DNA from 2 places in the Halomonas sp. TH-94 genome. Region 1 is predicted to be linked to the other one. Evidence: predicted binding sites of a transcription regulator. Region 1 holds the regulator's gene; the other holds the start of a gene.
The links. Region 1 encodes FliA, which starts transcription of late flagellar genes. Its sites were predicted from a motif close to CTAAAGTTNNNNNNNNNNCNGCCGATA; they were not measured.
Positions count from the first base shown of each region.

Region 2: the regulator FliA is predicted to act here: its motif matches at 5,864-5,890, upstream of fliD (flagellar filament capping protein FliD).

Region 1 covers NZ_JBYCKL010000085.1:7,893-15,145, reverse strand. Annotated here, with positions in the region: gene AC2VNO_RS15970 (motility protein A) at 1-28, opposite strand, end outside; gene AC2VNO_RS15965 (EAL domain-containing protein) at 259-1,032, shown strand; gene AC2VNO_RS15960 (EAL and HDOD domain-containing protein) at 1,114-2,322, shown strand; gene AC2VNO_RS15955 (RNA polymerase sigma factor FliA) at 2,319-3,026, opposite strand; gene AC2VNO_RS15950 (flagellar protein FlhE) at 3,093-3,491, opposite strand; gene AC2VNO_RS15945 (hypothetical protein) at 3,503-4,081, opposite strand; gene flhF (flagellar biosynthesis GTPase FlhF) at 4,081-6,273, opposite strand; gene flhA (flagellar biosynthesis protein FlhA) at 6,286-7,253, opposite strand, start outside.
Region 2 covers NZ_JBYCKL010000033.1:2,466-9,718, forward strand. Annotated here, with positions in the region: gene AC2VNO_RS05540 (EAL domain-containing protein) at 239-2,761, shown strand; gene AC2VNO_RS05545 (OmpA family protein) at 2,869-3,879, shown strand; gene AC2VNO_RS05550 (methyl-accepting chemotaxis protein) at 3,981-5,804, shown strand; gene fliD (flagellar filament capping protein FliD) at 5,935-7,253, shown strand, end outside.

The DNA.
Region 1 (7,253 bases):
ACATACCGATGAGGGTTGAAGGATTCATTCAGGCTCCTGGAGATGCGGGGCATCGAGTCTAACGATTTTTATCGGCAGCGAAAGAGGGCACTTTAAAGAAACCAAGGCGCCACCCCCACTGTTCTTGATCCACATCAATTCAATGTCTCTTACTAAAGTTCCCTCTTTGCCTGCCGATAGGGAATAAATCACGGTTCTGTTCGCCTGCGGCACAGAAAAAACCACCAGCTGGCCGAAGGCGGCCAGAGAGGAAACGACATGCAACGGTGCGCCGAGAAAGACGGGGCCTGCGAACGCTGCGAAGGAGCACTGCCCTTCACGTTCACCATGGCTTTCCAGCCTATCGTCGATCTGAACGCAGCCAAGATCACGACCTACGAGGCACTCGTCAGAGGTCCGGCGGGCGAGTCTGCCGCCAGCATTCTGGCCCAGGTGACCCCGCGCCTTCTCTACCGCTTCGATCAGGCCTGTCGCATCCGTGCCATCGAACTCGCCAGTCAGCTCGGCATGCAGGAAAGCCTGTCGATCAACTTTCTGCCCAATGCCGTCTACGAACCCCAAGCCTGCATTCAGGCTACCTTGGCCATCTCCAGCAAGGTTGGCTGGCCAGTGGAGCGATTGGTGTTCGAGGTCACCGAAACCGAAAAGGTCCAGGACCAACACCTGCGCAACATCATCGAGGCCTACCGGAGCATGGGCTTCATGACCGCGCTTGATGATTTCGGCAACGGCTTCGCCAACCTCGACCTGTTGACGGAACTGCACCCGGACCGGCTCAAGCTCGACCGCGCCTTGATCATGAGCTGCGACCAGGACACGCGCCGCCAGGCCATCCTCAGGGCACTCGTCGGCCTTGCAGGCGAACTGAACATCGATCTGGTCGCCGAAGGCGTGGAAACACGTGAGGAAGCACTCTGGCTTGGCCGTCACGGCATCACTCAGCAGCAAGGCTTCTTTCATGCCCGCCCCAGCCTCGAGAGTCTGTCTCCCGATCTCGAGCCAACTCTCGCGGCTTTGCGCCAAGCGCTGTAGAACCGGGGCCTTCGCCGCCGTAACATCAGCAAACATTAAATATACCTGGGTGCAGCAACACTCAGCAGGGAGCCAAGCAGCATGTCCGGACCTAGGGAACCAGAGCCTTTCACCATCGCCCTTCACCCGGTTCACGATGCCAGCCATCACCATGTGGCCGATCGCCTCGTCTACGGCCGGCACGTCGAAGCCGATGACGAAGTCGAAGATCTGATGTCTGCCACGGCCCGGGCACTGGCGAGTGCTGTGTACGAGCTGGGCGATGCCGGTCTGCTGGGCGATAGAACGCTGTTCATCGACCTACCCCTGGAGTGGCTGGACCGCCCGGAGCTGCTTCCCACGCCGGCACCACGCCTGGCCCTCGGGATCGCCGAGGTCGGCTCCATCGATGCCGAGTTGCTCGAGCGTCTGGACGACATTCGTGAGCGCGGCTACCGGGTCATCATGCCTTCCCGCCTGATCAAGCAGGATGTCGGCACCATGCTTGGCCGCTGCGATATCATTCTGCTCACGTCACCCAGCGACCTCGATGAACAGACGCTGGAAAAGCTCCCGGCACGTAACATAAAACTGCTGGTCGAAAATCTCGACAGTCGCCAGGCGCTGGAGCGCTATCAGGCGATGGGCTGTGACTACTACCATGGCCAATACTTGGCGCATCCCAGCTTCATTGCCTCTCAGCCGCGCGGGCGCCACGGTAACCGGGCCGCACAAATCCGTCTCATCCGCGCCCTTTACGAGGACAACAGCGACCTGAACCGGATGCACGAACTGGTGGTGCAAGTGCCGCATCTCCACGTGGCCATTCTGCGCCGTGCAAATTCTTCCTATTTCAATCGCGGTGGCAAGGCAGTGGATCTGCATCGAGCGGTACAGGTACTCGGGCTGATCGAATTGCGGCGCCTGATCCTGACGCTGACCCTGGCCAGCTTGCAGCCCTCATCTCGCATCGTACTGCGCATGGCGCTTGTTCGTGCCTTCATGTGCCGGAATCTTGCTGCCCCCTTCCCCACCCTGGATCCCGAGGATGCCTTCACCACGGGTCTGTTCTCGCTGATGGACGCCCTGCTCGAGGAGGATCGCAGCACCCTGCTCGAGCACCTGCCGCTTGGCTTGCCCATCATCGAAGCCTTGAAGTACCGTGTCGGGCCGCTAGGCGCCGTGCTTACCCTTTGCGAAAATCATGAGCGGCAGGTAGAAGCTGCCATCGACGATGTGCCAGCCGACCGACTCCACGCCTGCTACATGGAAGCCTTGGCGAGTACCAAAGCGCTGATGGACAACCTTTAGTCGTCGCTCTCGGCCAGGCGTACGCGCAACCGGCTCACGGCCTGGCTATGCAACTGGCATACCCGCGATTCGGTGACCCCGAGCACGACGCCGATCTCCTTGAGGTTGAGCTCTTCCTGGTAGTACAGCGCCATCAGCAGCTTTTCCCGCTCGGGTAACGCCTCGATGCCCTCGACCAACTGCTGACGCTTCTCCGCATCGATCAGCATGCGGTAAGGCGTATCGATGGTGGCATCCTCGATGCCGGGCTCTACGCCTTCCGACACCAGCACCTCGAAAGGCAGCAGGTGACCGCTGTTGGTATCGTTCAACAGTTGTCGGTACTCTGCGAGTCCCATCTCGAGCTCAGCGGCAATCTCATTCTCCTCCGCCGGCCTGCCCAGCTGCTGCTCCAGACGACGCACGGCTTCATCGACCGCCCGTGCATTGCGCCTCACGCTGCGTGGCAACCAATCGCGGCTGCGCAGCTCATCCAGCATGGCGCCTCGAATACGCTGGCTGGCGAAGGTAGCGAAGCTGGCGCCTTGACTGGCGTCGAAACGACCCATCGCTTCCAGCAACCCTACCGTACCGGCCTGAATCAAATCATCGAGCTCGATACTTGCGGGTAGACGAACCTGCATCGACAGCGCCTGGCGCCTCACCAGCGGCAGGTACTCTTCCAGCAGGTCCGACTGTTCTATCTTGCCTCGTGCTGTGTACATGCTCTTGCTCTCGCGGCTGACGGTTCCCTCGAGCATCGCTTCACCATGCTCGACGAGTCAGATTCACTACAGGTTGTGATGATTCACTATCACCTGCAGCCCCTGCAGGGTCGCAGCGCGCTGGCCACGCTCCTGCAGGGAGAACTGAAAGTAAAGTGGGGTATCGGCCGGCATACCGGCCAGCGCCTCGGTCTGTCCTCGTGAGCCAGGCAGTGGCACACATCCCCCCATGTGGCAAAGCCAGGCATTCACCTCTCTCCCTGCCAGTGGCTGATACTGCCAGTTCACCCGGCCCATTACCTGGCCTTGGGCCAGCTCCGGCGTTGGAGGTAGAAGAGCGGCGGACATTGCCGGACGTTCGCTCATCACCACCTGGACGGCAGGGGCCGTCGCTACCCAGCTACCCGCAGCCTGGGCCAAGCCCGCCCAGGCTCCACATATGGCCAGGATAACGATACCTTGCAAGACCCGTGGCTTCATCGCGCCAATACCAACAGTTCGATGCCAAAGTATGCTTCCGCCACATATTGAAGATTACTCAGCAGGCCTTCACGCCCCACCCCCGGCGGATGCACGGCGATCAGACGCTGCGGCCCGCCCTGCTCGGCGATCTGCTGGAGCATGCGATAGCCGCGGCGAAAGGCCTCCAGGTCATCGTCTACCCAAAGCGCCCAATGGGATTGCTGTGCTGCCAACAGGGGCAGATGTGAGCTATTGATCGGTAACGCCACGATACGCCAGGCACGCGGATTGCCGACCCAGCGCCTACCCTCCCGTGCCCAGCTCTCAAATAGCTCGGTTACCCGGGCTGTATGCCGCTCCGCCGTGCCCGCCAGCCCCAGCACCATCAGCGTCAGCTCCTGGTCGCTGCGAGGCTTGGGCGGCTTGATCGCCCCACTCGTGGGGACCGGCTGGGCAGCCGAGCGCTTCGATGGATCCCCGGGAGCTATCTCCGCGGCGAGTTCGACCAGCATTTCAGCCACGTGTAACGGGCAGTCGTCCTGCGATGTACCGTTCGCCCATTGGCGCAGGCCCGCGGCCTGGTCCCATCCCATCAACTTGACTCCCTTTCACCAAGGCCAAGGTGGCGAATGGCATCGCGCACCAGAAATAGCTGTATCAATGCTTCGAGCAATGCCACGTCGCGGCGACGACGCTTGCCGCCACTGAGTCCGAGCAGCTCGGCTCTGAGATCCATGGCCTTCTCGTCTTCGGCAAGATCGAGATGAGCAGCCACCGTGGCCAGACCACTGGCCATCAGCAGGCGCACGTCAGCGCGCATCTCACCGATCTCACTGGAATCGAGACGCTGCCAGGCGCGCCGAGTCAGCTGAGGCAGTACGTCACCCTGCAAAAGCGAAAGCAGCAGCGGTTGAACTTCTTCTCCCAGCCTTTCAGGCGTGACCCAGCAGCGCCTGACTAGGATCTTGCCGCTTTCTTCGTCGCGTACCTGGCCAAACCAGGCCCTCACTTCGAGAGCAGCCGAGTCGCGACGGCTCCCTTTGAAGTGGACGCCGACAGGCAAGGAGGTCAATACCAGCCGCGCCGCCTCGCCGCGGAAACGACAGCGCACCTGACCTACGGACTCGGCTACCGCTTCGAGCCCGCTCAATGTCTGGCGCTCTCCCGCAAATTCGACACGCAGGCTGCCCCTGACCTGGCTGCACCATGTAAATCGCTGACGCTCGAGCCACTCGCCGGCATCGCCATCGGGAAGCCCATTGAGGAGATGAAGGGCTATCTCGTGCTGCTCCAGCGCCGCTTCAAGACGTGCCTGCTGCCCTGCCACCTGACGGTGCTGAAGCAAAGGCAACGCCAACCAGGCGCCTTCCGCGCTGAGTGCCACATCCGGCATCGCCCAGCTCTCTCCCGCAACACGCCGCCTTTCGTTCCAGAGCATGCCCAGCGCCTGCCCCGGCCAGGGATATTCCCCCAGAAGCGTATCCAGGCGCTGCTGCTGCACCGAAATAGGCAGGCCCAGCATATTCCACACCGCCTCGAGCCCGCCGAACGCCGGCAATCGCTGGCGCAACGCCTCCAGCACCGTCGCCAGACGACGTCCCTGGCCCAGCAGATTGCCGGCGCCCCTGGCCGCCCCTTCGCTGGGCGTCGACCGTGACACCGCACGGGGCAACGGGACGCGACTGGCAAGACAGTGTTCGATGAGGTCGGCAGGTTCGGCCAGCGCCATATCCTCCGGCACACGCTGCCCATGAGAGACGAACAGCAGCCTCAACCCATGGCGCATGATGATATCGAGTGCCGGCGCCAGCCTGCCTGCCTCGTCCTGCTTGGTGATGATGCAGTCGTGCAGCTCGCCGCCGGCTGCTTGAGCCGCCTGACGGTAGCGCACCACCACCTCTTCCAACGTTTCCGGTTGGCTGGCCGCATTGAGCAGCAGCACCAGCCGTACCGAGGTGTCACCGCCGCGCAGGTGACCCACTTGCTCGATCACACGCTGGTCACGCTGACTCATGCCCACGGTATCGATGATGATCCATGACTTGCCCTTCACTCGCGCCAACAGATCGGAAACCGGCTGATCGGCATTCAGGGCATACATGGGGACATCGAGCAGTCGCGAATAGATACGCAGCTGCTCATGCGCGCCGATACGAAAGCTGTCCGTGGTGACCAGCGCCACCGGGCGAGTGCCGTGACGCATGACATAGCGCGCCGCCAGTTTTGCGGTGGTGGTCGTCTTTCCCACACCGGTGGGCCCGATCAGGGCCACGATGCCGGTACGATCCATGAAAGCCGCCTCATCTTCCAGCCCGACGAGGCGCTTGGCCAGCTGCCGCGAGAGCCAGGCCATCGCGCGGTCGTCCCCTTCATGGGCGAGCGCGAGCTCTTCCGGCAGTGTCGCGACCACATCTTCCGCCAGCGACTGGCTGAAGCCGGCTTCCAGCATGATGCGCAGGATGGGCTCACCAGAAGTCCCGGTGGCTGCCGTGGTGTCTTTCTCACGGGAGAGCAGCGCACGCATGTCACGCATCTCTTCCAGCAGCCTCGCGCTCATGGCTTCGAAGGCCTGGGCCGGATCCGAGCTGACAGGTGTCGCCTGCCTGGCGGGCGGCGGTTCCTGTCGCGGCACATCGGCAGGTTCCGAGGTTGCTGCCGATTCGGCCATGGCCAGGATCTCGACTCCCTGCTCGGTTCGCCGATTGGCCAGAATCAGGGCTTCGTCTCCCAGTGCCGTACGCACCTGGCGCATGGCTTCACGACTGTTGGCTCCAACGAACCGCATGACACTCATCGTTTATCGACCTCCCACCAGCGTCGTGACGCGCAGTGTACGATCATCGGGTATCTCCGCCTGCGACATGACCACCAGATGGCGCATGCGCCGGCGCAGGAAGCGGGCTATCAGCGGGCGCAAGCTGTGCTGTACCACCAGCACCGGCGGCTCTCCGCTGGCTTCATGTCGCTCCAGGGCCTGTTCGGCCTGGCTCATCAGCGTTTGCGCCAAACCAGGCTCGAGCGCACCGTTACCATTCATTGCCTGCAGCAGCACTTGCTCGAGCTGGGCATCCAGACCGATCACGTTCAGCGTATCGCGTCCCGGGAACCACTGCTGCGTGATAGCGCGCCCCAGGGCGATACGAACCAGTGCGGTCAGCTCGCTGGTATCCTGCTGATGCGGCGCATGCTCAGCCAGCGTATCCAGGATAGTGCGCATGTCGCGTATCGAAACATCCTCCTCCAGCAGATTCTGCAGGATTCGCTGCAGTGCCGTCAGAGTAACCGCCTTGGGCACCACGTCGTCCACCAGAGATTTCTGATCGTCACCCAGCTTGTCCAACAGTTTCTGGACTTCCTGCCGGCCCAGCATTTCGGGGGCGTGACGATGCAACAGGTGGTTGAGGTGGGTGGCAATTACCGTGCCGGCATCGACCACGGTATAGCCGTAGACCTGTGCGTGCTCACGCTGGCCGGCATCGATCCAGATGGCCGGCAGGCCAAAGGCGGGGTCGGCGGTCGGCGTGCCCTGCAACTGGCCGGTCACCTGGCCGGGATCGATGGCAAGCCACTGACCCGGGAACGCCTCGGCGCGGCCAATCTCGGCGCCCTTGAGGGTAATCAAATACGCGTTGGCCCCGAGCTCCAGATTGTCGCGGATATGCACCACTGCAGGCAGGAACCCCACCTCCTGGGCGAACTTCTTGCGTACGCTCTTGATACGCCCCAGCAGCTCGCCGTCCTGCCGCTGATCGACCAGGGGGATCA
Region 2 (7,253 bases), on a different contig from region 1:
AGGGATATCGGCCGATGGTGCGACACCTTTAGCCCTTGTTCGACATTTTTTCGGCGGCATGCTGTCGCAGCGTGGGCGGAATGAGGTATTTGTTGATGCAATATTAAGCCAACTGGCTAAAATGTAGTAACAGTTGGATACATTTTCATCCGAGGCAATACTGAGCTGTCAGACAAAAGCATGCGGCTACTCTCGCCTACGAGGCGTAGGAGCTGCAGTATCCAGCCGGCGAGACGATATGAGCCAAGAGCTTCCCATCGAGCGCATCATGCAAACCGGGCTTCTCACCTGCGAGCCCGAGACGCCGCTGTGGATGGCTGCCGAACGCATGGCGGCGCGTCAGTGCAGCTCCATCATCGTCGTGAAGGCGGGCATGCCGCTGGGTATCTGGTCCGAGCATGACGCGCTGGCCATCAATTTCGCTGATCCCGAGGCCGTCCGTCAGCCGATTTCACAGGTCATGAGCCAGCCGGTAGCGAGCCTTCATCTTTCGACGTCGATAAGTGAGGCAGCACTGCGTTTCAATGCCGAGCGGCGTCGCCACTTCCTGGTGGTCGATGACGCCGGAGCGCCAAAAGGCATCTTGTCGCAGACCGACGTCGCCTTGAATCAGGGCCTGGAACCCTATCTGCGTTTGCGCGAGGTGCGGGCAGCAATGCGTCAGCGTGCCCTTGTACTCGACGGCAGCCAACTGCTGGCTCAGGCAGCGCGATCCATGCGACTCTCCGAGTGCGACGCCGTGGTGGTCAAGTGTGCCGATGGCGAGCTGGGCATACTGACAGAGCGCGATCTGGTGAGATTCGTTGCCCGCCACCCGGGCAATATGGCCATTGAAGGCCTGGCCAGCCGGCCGCTACTGACAGTTCATCAGGACGATACTCTCATCGCCGCTCGCGACCTGCTGATGAATCATCGAGTGCGCCACCTGGCGGTGCTGGACGAGGCCGAGGAGGTAGTGGGACTGCTGGGCTTTCGTGACCTGTTAGCCGGGGCCGAGCATCTCTACATGCAGGATTTGCGCGATGCGCTCGAACAGCGCGACCGAGCACTCGCTCAGTCGCGGGAAAACCTGCAGTTGGCGGAGCGGGTCATCGACTCCTCGCTGGAAGGCATCATCATCACCGACCCCAGCAATCGCATTGAATTCGTCAACCGTGCCTTTACCCACATGACCGGCTTTACCACCGAGGAGGCGGTGGGGAAGACCCCGGAAATACTCTCTTCCGGACGCCACGATGCGGCCTTTTATCGTGAAATGTGGGATGCGTTGAAGCGAAGCGGTTATTGGCGCGGTGAAATCTGGAATCGACGCAAGAGCGGCGAGCTCTATCTCGAGTTGTTGACCATCACGGCGATCAGTGACGATAACGGCGCGGTGACGCACTACGCAGCGCTGTTCAGCGACATCACCCATCTGCGTGAGAATGAAGAGCGCATTCGCAAGCTGGCTTATTATGACGCTCTGACCGGCTTGCCCAACCGACGCCTGCTTGAGGATCGCCTGGAGCTGGCGATACGCCATGCTCATCGAAATCAGACCCGTCTGGCGGTGATCTACGTCGATCTGGACCACTTCAAGGAGGTCAACGATACGCTGGGTCATGCTTTCGGCGACGAACTGCTCGTCATGATGGCAGAGCGGTTGCAGCTGCGCCTGCGCGAGGACGACACCCTGGCCCGCCTGGGCGGCGATGAATTCCTCGTGCTGCTTCCCGACCTGGAAGAGGTCGACGAAGTGACTCGCGTCGCCCGACGCTTGGTGGAAGCCGTGGGCGAGCCTTGTGTGCTCGAGGGTCAGGAGTTTCATGTGGGATGCAGCCTCGGCATCAGCCTCTACCCCGACGACGCCACCTGCGCCGAATCGCTGGTCCACAATGCCGATGTGGCCATGTACCGCGCCAAGCAGGAGGGGCGCAACGGCTACCGGCTCTACCGCAACGAGATGAACCTGCAGGACGATCGGCAGCGGGCTCTCGAGAAAGCGCTGCGCGAAGCGTTCGTTTCCGGCGAGGGATTGCAGCTTCACTACCAGCCGATATTCGAACGTGCCAGCGGCAGGCTGCACAGTGCCGAGGCCCTGCTGCGCTGGCATCATCCGCTGTTGGGTACCGTACCGCCGATCAGCGTGGTGACCCTGGCCGAACGTGCCGGGCTGTTGCCGCAGTTGGACGACTACCTGTTGGAACAGATATGCACCCAGCTTGCCGCCTGGAGCGTTACCGGTGTCGGGCCGGTGCCTATCGGCATCAATCTTTCGGCGCGGCAATTCTGGCAGCATGACCTGCCCGTGCGGGTGGCCACGAAGCTCAAGCAGCACGGCCTGCCGCCCGGCCTGTTGGGATTCGAGATCGCCGAGCGCACTTTGTTGGACAAGCCCCATCAGGCCGCCGTGGTGCTCAAGCGGCTGCGTCGTCTCGGTGGGGAGGTGGCCATCAACGATTTCGGCACCGGCTATGCCTCGCTCGGCTTCCTGCATGAGCTGCCGGTCAGCATGCTGAAGATCGACCGCCGCTTCGTGCAGCGATTGGACAGTGGGCAGAAGGGCAGTGCCGCCATCGTGGCGGCGGTCGCCGGCCTTGCCCGTGAAATGGAGCTGCGCCTGACTGCCGTGGGCGTCGAGACCGAGGCTCAGCGTGAGATTCTGGGCCGCCATGGGGTGGAGCTGATCCAGGGCTATCTCACCGGGCGAGCGGAGCCGGCCGATATCTTCACCAGCCGATACCTGACTTCCCATAGCGATCTGCCCGAAAGTGCCCGTTGAGGACGAGCAGGGGGCCGTGAATCGCGCTATTCATGGTTTCACTCGTCGCCCTGACCCGTTAGGCTTGGCGACTTCGCCCATATCCTTCAGCGGGTGACGCCGTTTCAATGAGTTCCCTGGAATCCAGCAGTGGCGATCATCGTGGCCCCATGCGCCATGAGTCGCTCATGCCCAGTCACCAGGATCACGACCAGGATAGCGCCTGGATGATCGGGTATCTTGACATCATGACGCTGCTGGTGGCGTTGATGGTGCTCATTTTTACTCTTTCCAGCTTCGGCCGCTCCGATGAGGACAGCGTAGCGCTATCCGCTCGGGTGCCTTTTGCGATACCCCTACCCAGCGAGATAACTCAGGCTCTGCCCGCTGTCGACGCACCTCGGCCCGTTTCCGATCGCCTGAGTCAGGCGGCCATTGCGGCGGCGCTGGGCGTCGCCGGGCTGCCGCGTCGCGCCGTGCCGCCGCCGGCTCCTGCGGCCTCGCTTGCCTTCGTTGCACCCACCCCGCTGGCGTTACTGGAGCAGACGGCAAGCCCGCCGTTGCTGCTGGCGCAGCCGCTGCTGGCAAGCAACGAAACGCTGTCTGCCTCGCGTGGCGATTTCATTCTGGTGTTGACAGATCGCCCCCCAAGCGACATGCAGCCGGTCGGACAGCCTGCCATCGCGGCGTCGCAAGTCATTCAGCAAGCCTTGAACGAACGCCTGGCGGATGCCCCCTATCTGCCGGACCTGGAAGGGGTCCAGGTAACCCGGGTCGCCGAGGGCATCAAGCTGCGCGTGGAAGACAGGCTGCTGTTTCCCACCGCTGCTGCGGAGCTCACCGAAGATGGTGAAGCGTTGATCCAACGGCTGGTAGAGGTGATTCAGCGTCATGACGGTGAGGTTGCCGTGGAGGGCCACACCGACAGCCGGCCCATCCAGACCAATGAATTTCCCTCCAACTGGGTGCTCTCCAGCGCTCGCGCCATCGCCATCGTCCACGCATTGGAACGCTCAGGCGTAGAGCCGCAGCGCCTGCGGGCGGTGGGCCTGGCCGACACCCGTCCTTTGGCAACCAACGAGACGGGAGAAGGGCGGGCTCAGAACCGCCGAGTCGAGGTGATCATTCATGCGCAGTGAAAAATTAGCCTAAAGTCTAGGCGCTCGCAGTCGATAACACGTTAAACCCGGCACACGGACGTGGTCGGCAACGTATCCCACTTCCACTGCGAGTGTCCTCCATGCTCACCTCCCTGCGCTTGCGCCTTCTTCTGGCCACGGCCGCCGTCATTGCTTCGGCACTGCTCATCAATGCCGCTATCAGCTACTTCACCCTTCAACATCACAACGACCAGCAGGTGGCACGTAACTTGTCGGCCGTGGCTCATGGTAACGGCCTGGCCATCGGTGAATGGATCGATGCCCGTGCCGACATGCTCGAGGCGCTTGCACCAGTGGCCCAGCGTGAAGAGCCCCTCGATGCGCTTTTGCAGCTCGAGGCCTCGGGCGGATTCATATCTGCTTACCTTGCATTTCCAGATGATGGCAGGGGGGTCTTTTCCGATGGCTGGAACCCGCCGGCCGACTATGATCCACGTCAGCGCCCTTGGTACTTACAAGCAGTGGAAGCGGGGGGCACCATCGTCACCGAGCCCTATATAGACGCAAGTACCGGTGGCTTGATCGTCACCATTGCTACTCCTTTTCATGTCAACGGCCAACTGGTCGCCGTTGGCGGTGGCGATATTGCCATCGGTGAAATCGTGAGCAACGTAGGGTCTATTGCACCGACACCTAACAGCTTTGCTTTCCTGGTCACCGCCGATGGCACCTTGGTGGCGCATCCCGATCCGGCGATGACTCTCGAGCCTGCCTCGCGTCTGACGTCAGCCTTCACGGCGGACTATTTTTCCGCCCCGATAGGCGTCGGAACCCCCGTTCGCCTTGCCCTGGGAGGTCGAGACAAGTGGCTGCGCAGCGTGCCCATCAGCGGCACCGATTGGCAGTTGGTCGTGGCGCTGGATGAACGTGAGGCCACCGCCGGCTTGCGTGCCGTGTTGAGCAATGCGTTGATAACGCTGGTGCTGGTGGTACTTGGTGCGGCTATGGTGCTCGGGGCGCTGCTCAAGCTCATGTTCCGACGCCTGCAGTCGGTTCGCGATGCCATGGCGGATATCGCCAGCGGCGATGGCGACTTGACCCAGCGTCTGCCAGAAGGTGGGCGTGATGAGGTGGCGCAAATCGCGACCGCATTCAATCAGTTCGTGTCGCGAATCGAGAGCGTGATGATCACCATCCGTGACGCCAGCGAATCCGTTACCGTGGCCGCCGGCGAGATCGCCAGCGGCGGCCAGGATCTTTCACGGCGGACCGAGAACGCCGCGTCCAGCCTGCAGCAGAGCTCGGCCACCATTGAAGAGATCACCAGCACCGTCGAACACACCGCCGATTCGGCCCGTCATGCCAATGAACTATCGCAGTCGGCCTCCGACGTGGCAACCCGCGGTGGTGAAGTGGTGGGCCAGGTCGTGACAACCATGCAGGAGATCACTGCCTCATCCGAGCGAATCGGCAATATCGTCAAAGTCATGGACGGTATCGCCTTCCAGACCAACTTGCTGGCGCTCAACGCCTCGGTAGAGGCGGCTCGGGCCGGTGAGCAGGGTCGGGGGTTTGCGGTAGTGGCCGGCGAAGTACGTCAACTGGCGACGCGCAGCGCCGAAGCTTCACGTGAAATTCGCGGCTTGATCGAAGCCTCCGGCCAGAAGGTGGCTTCGGGTACTGAACTGGTGCAGCAGGCCGGCACGACCATGGAAGAACTGGTTGCCGGGGTCAACCGTGTGGCCAAGGTGCTGGGTGAGATAAGTGTGGCGGCAAGCGAACAGAGCGACGGTATCGGCCAGGTCAACGTCGCCGTGGCCGAACTCGACCGCATGACCCAGCAGAACGCGGCGCTGGTGGAAGAGTCTACGGTGGCGGCCGAGCAGCTCAAGGAGCAGGCCGATCGGCTGGCCGAAGCCGTGGGCGGGTTCAAGCTCAGCGAGCATCGCCTGGTTCAGTCGTAATCATCCACAAGGCCGCATGGAGGCGGCCAAGCTGGCTAGACACTTTTTCACTTGATGAGCTAAAGTTTTCAGCTCAGCCGCCGAGGTAGAGATAACAGGAAGTCAATACACCGACACAAGGCAGTTGCTTATGGCCAGCATTTCTTCCCTCGGCATCGGCTCCGGGCTCGATCTCAACGGTCTGCTCGACCAGCTCAACGAGGCAGAGCGCGGCAAGCTCAAGCCCATCGAACGCCAGATCGAGACGCAGCAGGTCAAGATCTCCGCCTACGGCGAGCTCAAAGGTGCGCTTTCCGGTTTTCAAACGGCCGCCAACGCCCTCAACGACGCGTCGCTCTACCAGAGCTTATCCACTGCTGTCAGTGGCGATGCCGTGCAGGCGGCGGCAGGCAAAGACGCCAGTATCGGCCAGTACGCCATCGAAGTGTCGCAACTGGCTGCTGCCGGTAGCCTGGCCACTCAGCGGGTGGACAGCCTCGACACCGCGCTCAACGATGGCGAAGCCACGCTCAACCTCACCTTCGCCGATTCCGCCCTCGACCATGGCGTCACCATTGCCGCCAACAGCACTCTCGAGGACGTTCGTAACGCCATTAACGCCGACCCCGATGCAGCGGTCACGGCATCCATCGTCAACGATGGAGAAGGCTATCGTCTGGCGCTGATGTCGAAAGACACCGGTGAGCAGGCTGCGATCATAGGCACCGATTTTGCCGCCATGGCCAACCAGACCACGCTGAGCGATACCGATATCGTCCAGCCTGGACTCGATGCCGAGCTGATCGTCAACGGCATTCCCATCGTCAGTGCCAGTAATAAGGTAGAGGGCGCCATTCAGGGCGTTACGCTGAACCTGAATGAGACAGGAAGCAGTAACGTAGTGGTTGAACAGAACACCCGCGCGGTGCGCGAGGCCATCACCGGCTTCGTCGAGGCTTTCAATGCACTCAAGGGCACTATCGGCGAGTTGACCGCCTTCAGTGGCGAAAGCGGAGCGGCTGGCGATTTGCTTGGCGACAGCGCCGTACGCAGCATCGAGGGGCGCTTGCGCGGCGTGCTGGCGGGTGGCGTGGCGGGGGGCGAGGGCGGATTCTCCATGCTCAGCGAGATCGGCATCACGCTCAAGCTCGACGGCACCTTGGAAATCGACGAGTCACGCCTGGATTCGGTGATCGCCAACGATCAGGAAGCGCTGAGTGCCTTCTTCGCCGGTGACAGCGCCACGGGCGGCATGGCCGGCCAGATCAGCGAGACGGTTACCCAGCTCGTCGGTTCCAACGGTGCCCTGGGTGGTGCCATCAGCGGCGCCGAGAGCCGCATCGTGAGCCTTAACGAACGTTTCACCCGCATGGAGCAGAGCATCGAAGCCACCATCGCTCGCTACCGCACTCAGTTTGGCCAGCTCGATGGCATGATCGCCCAGATGAACCAGACCAGCGACTACCTCTT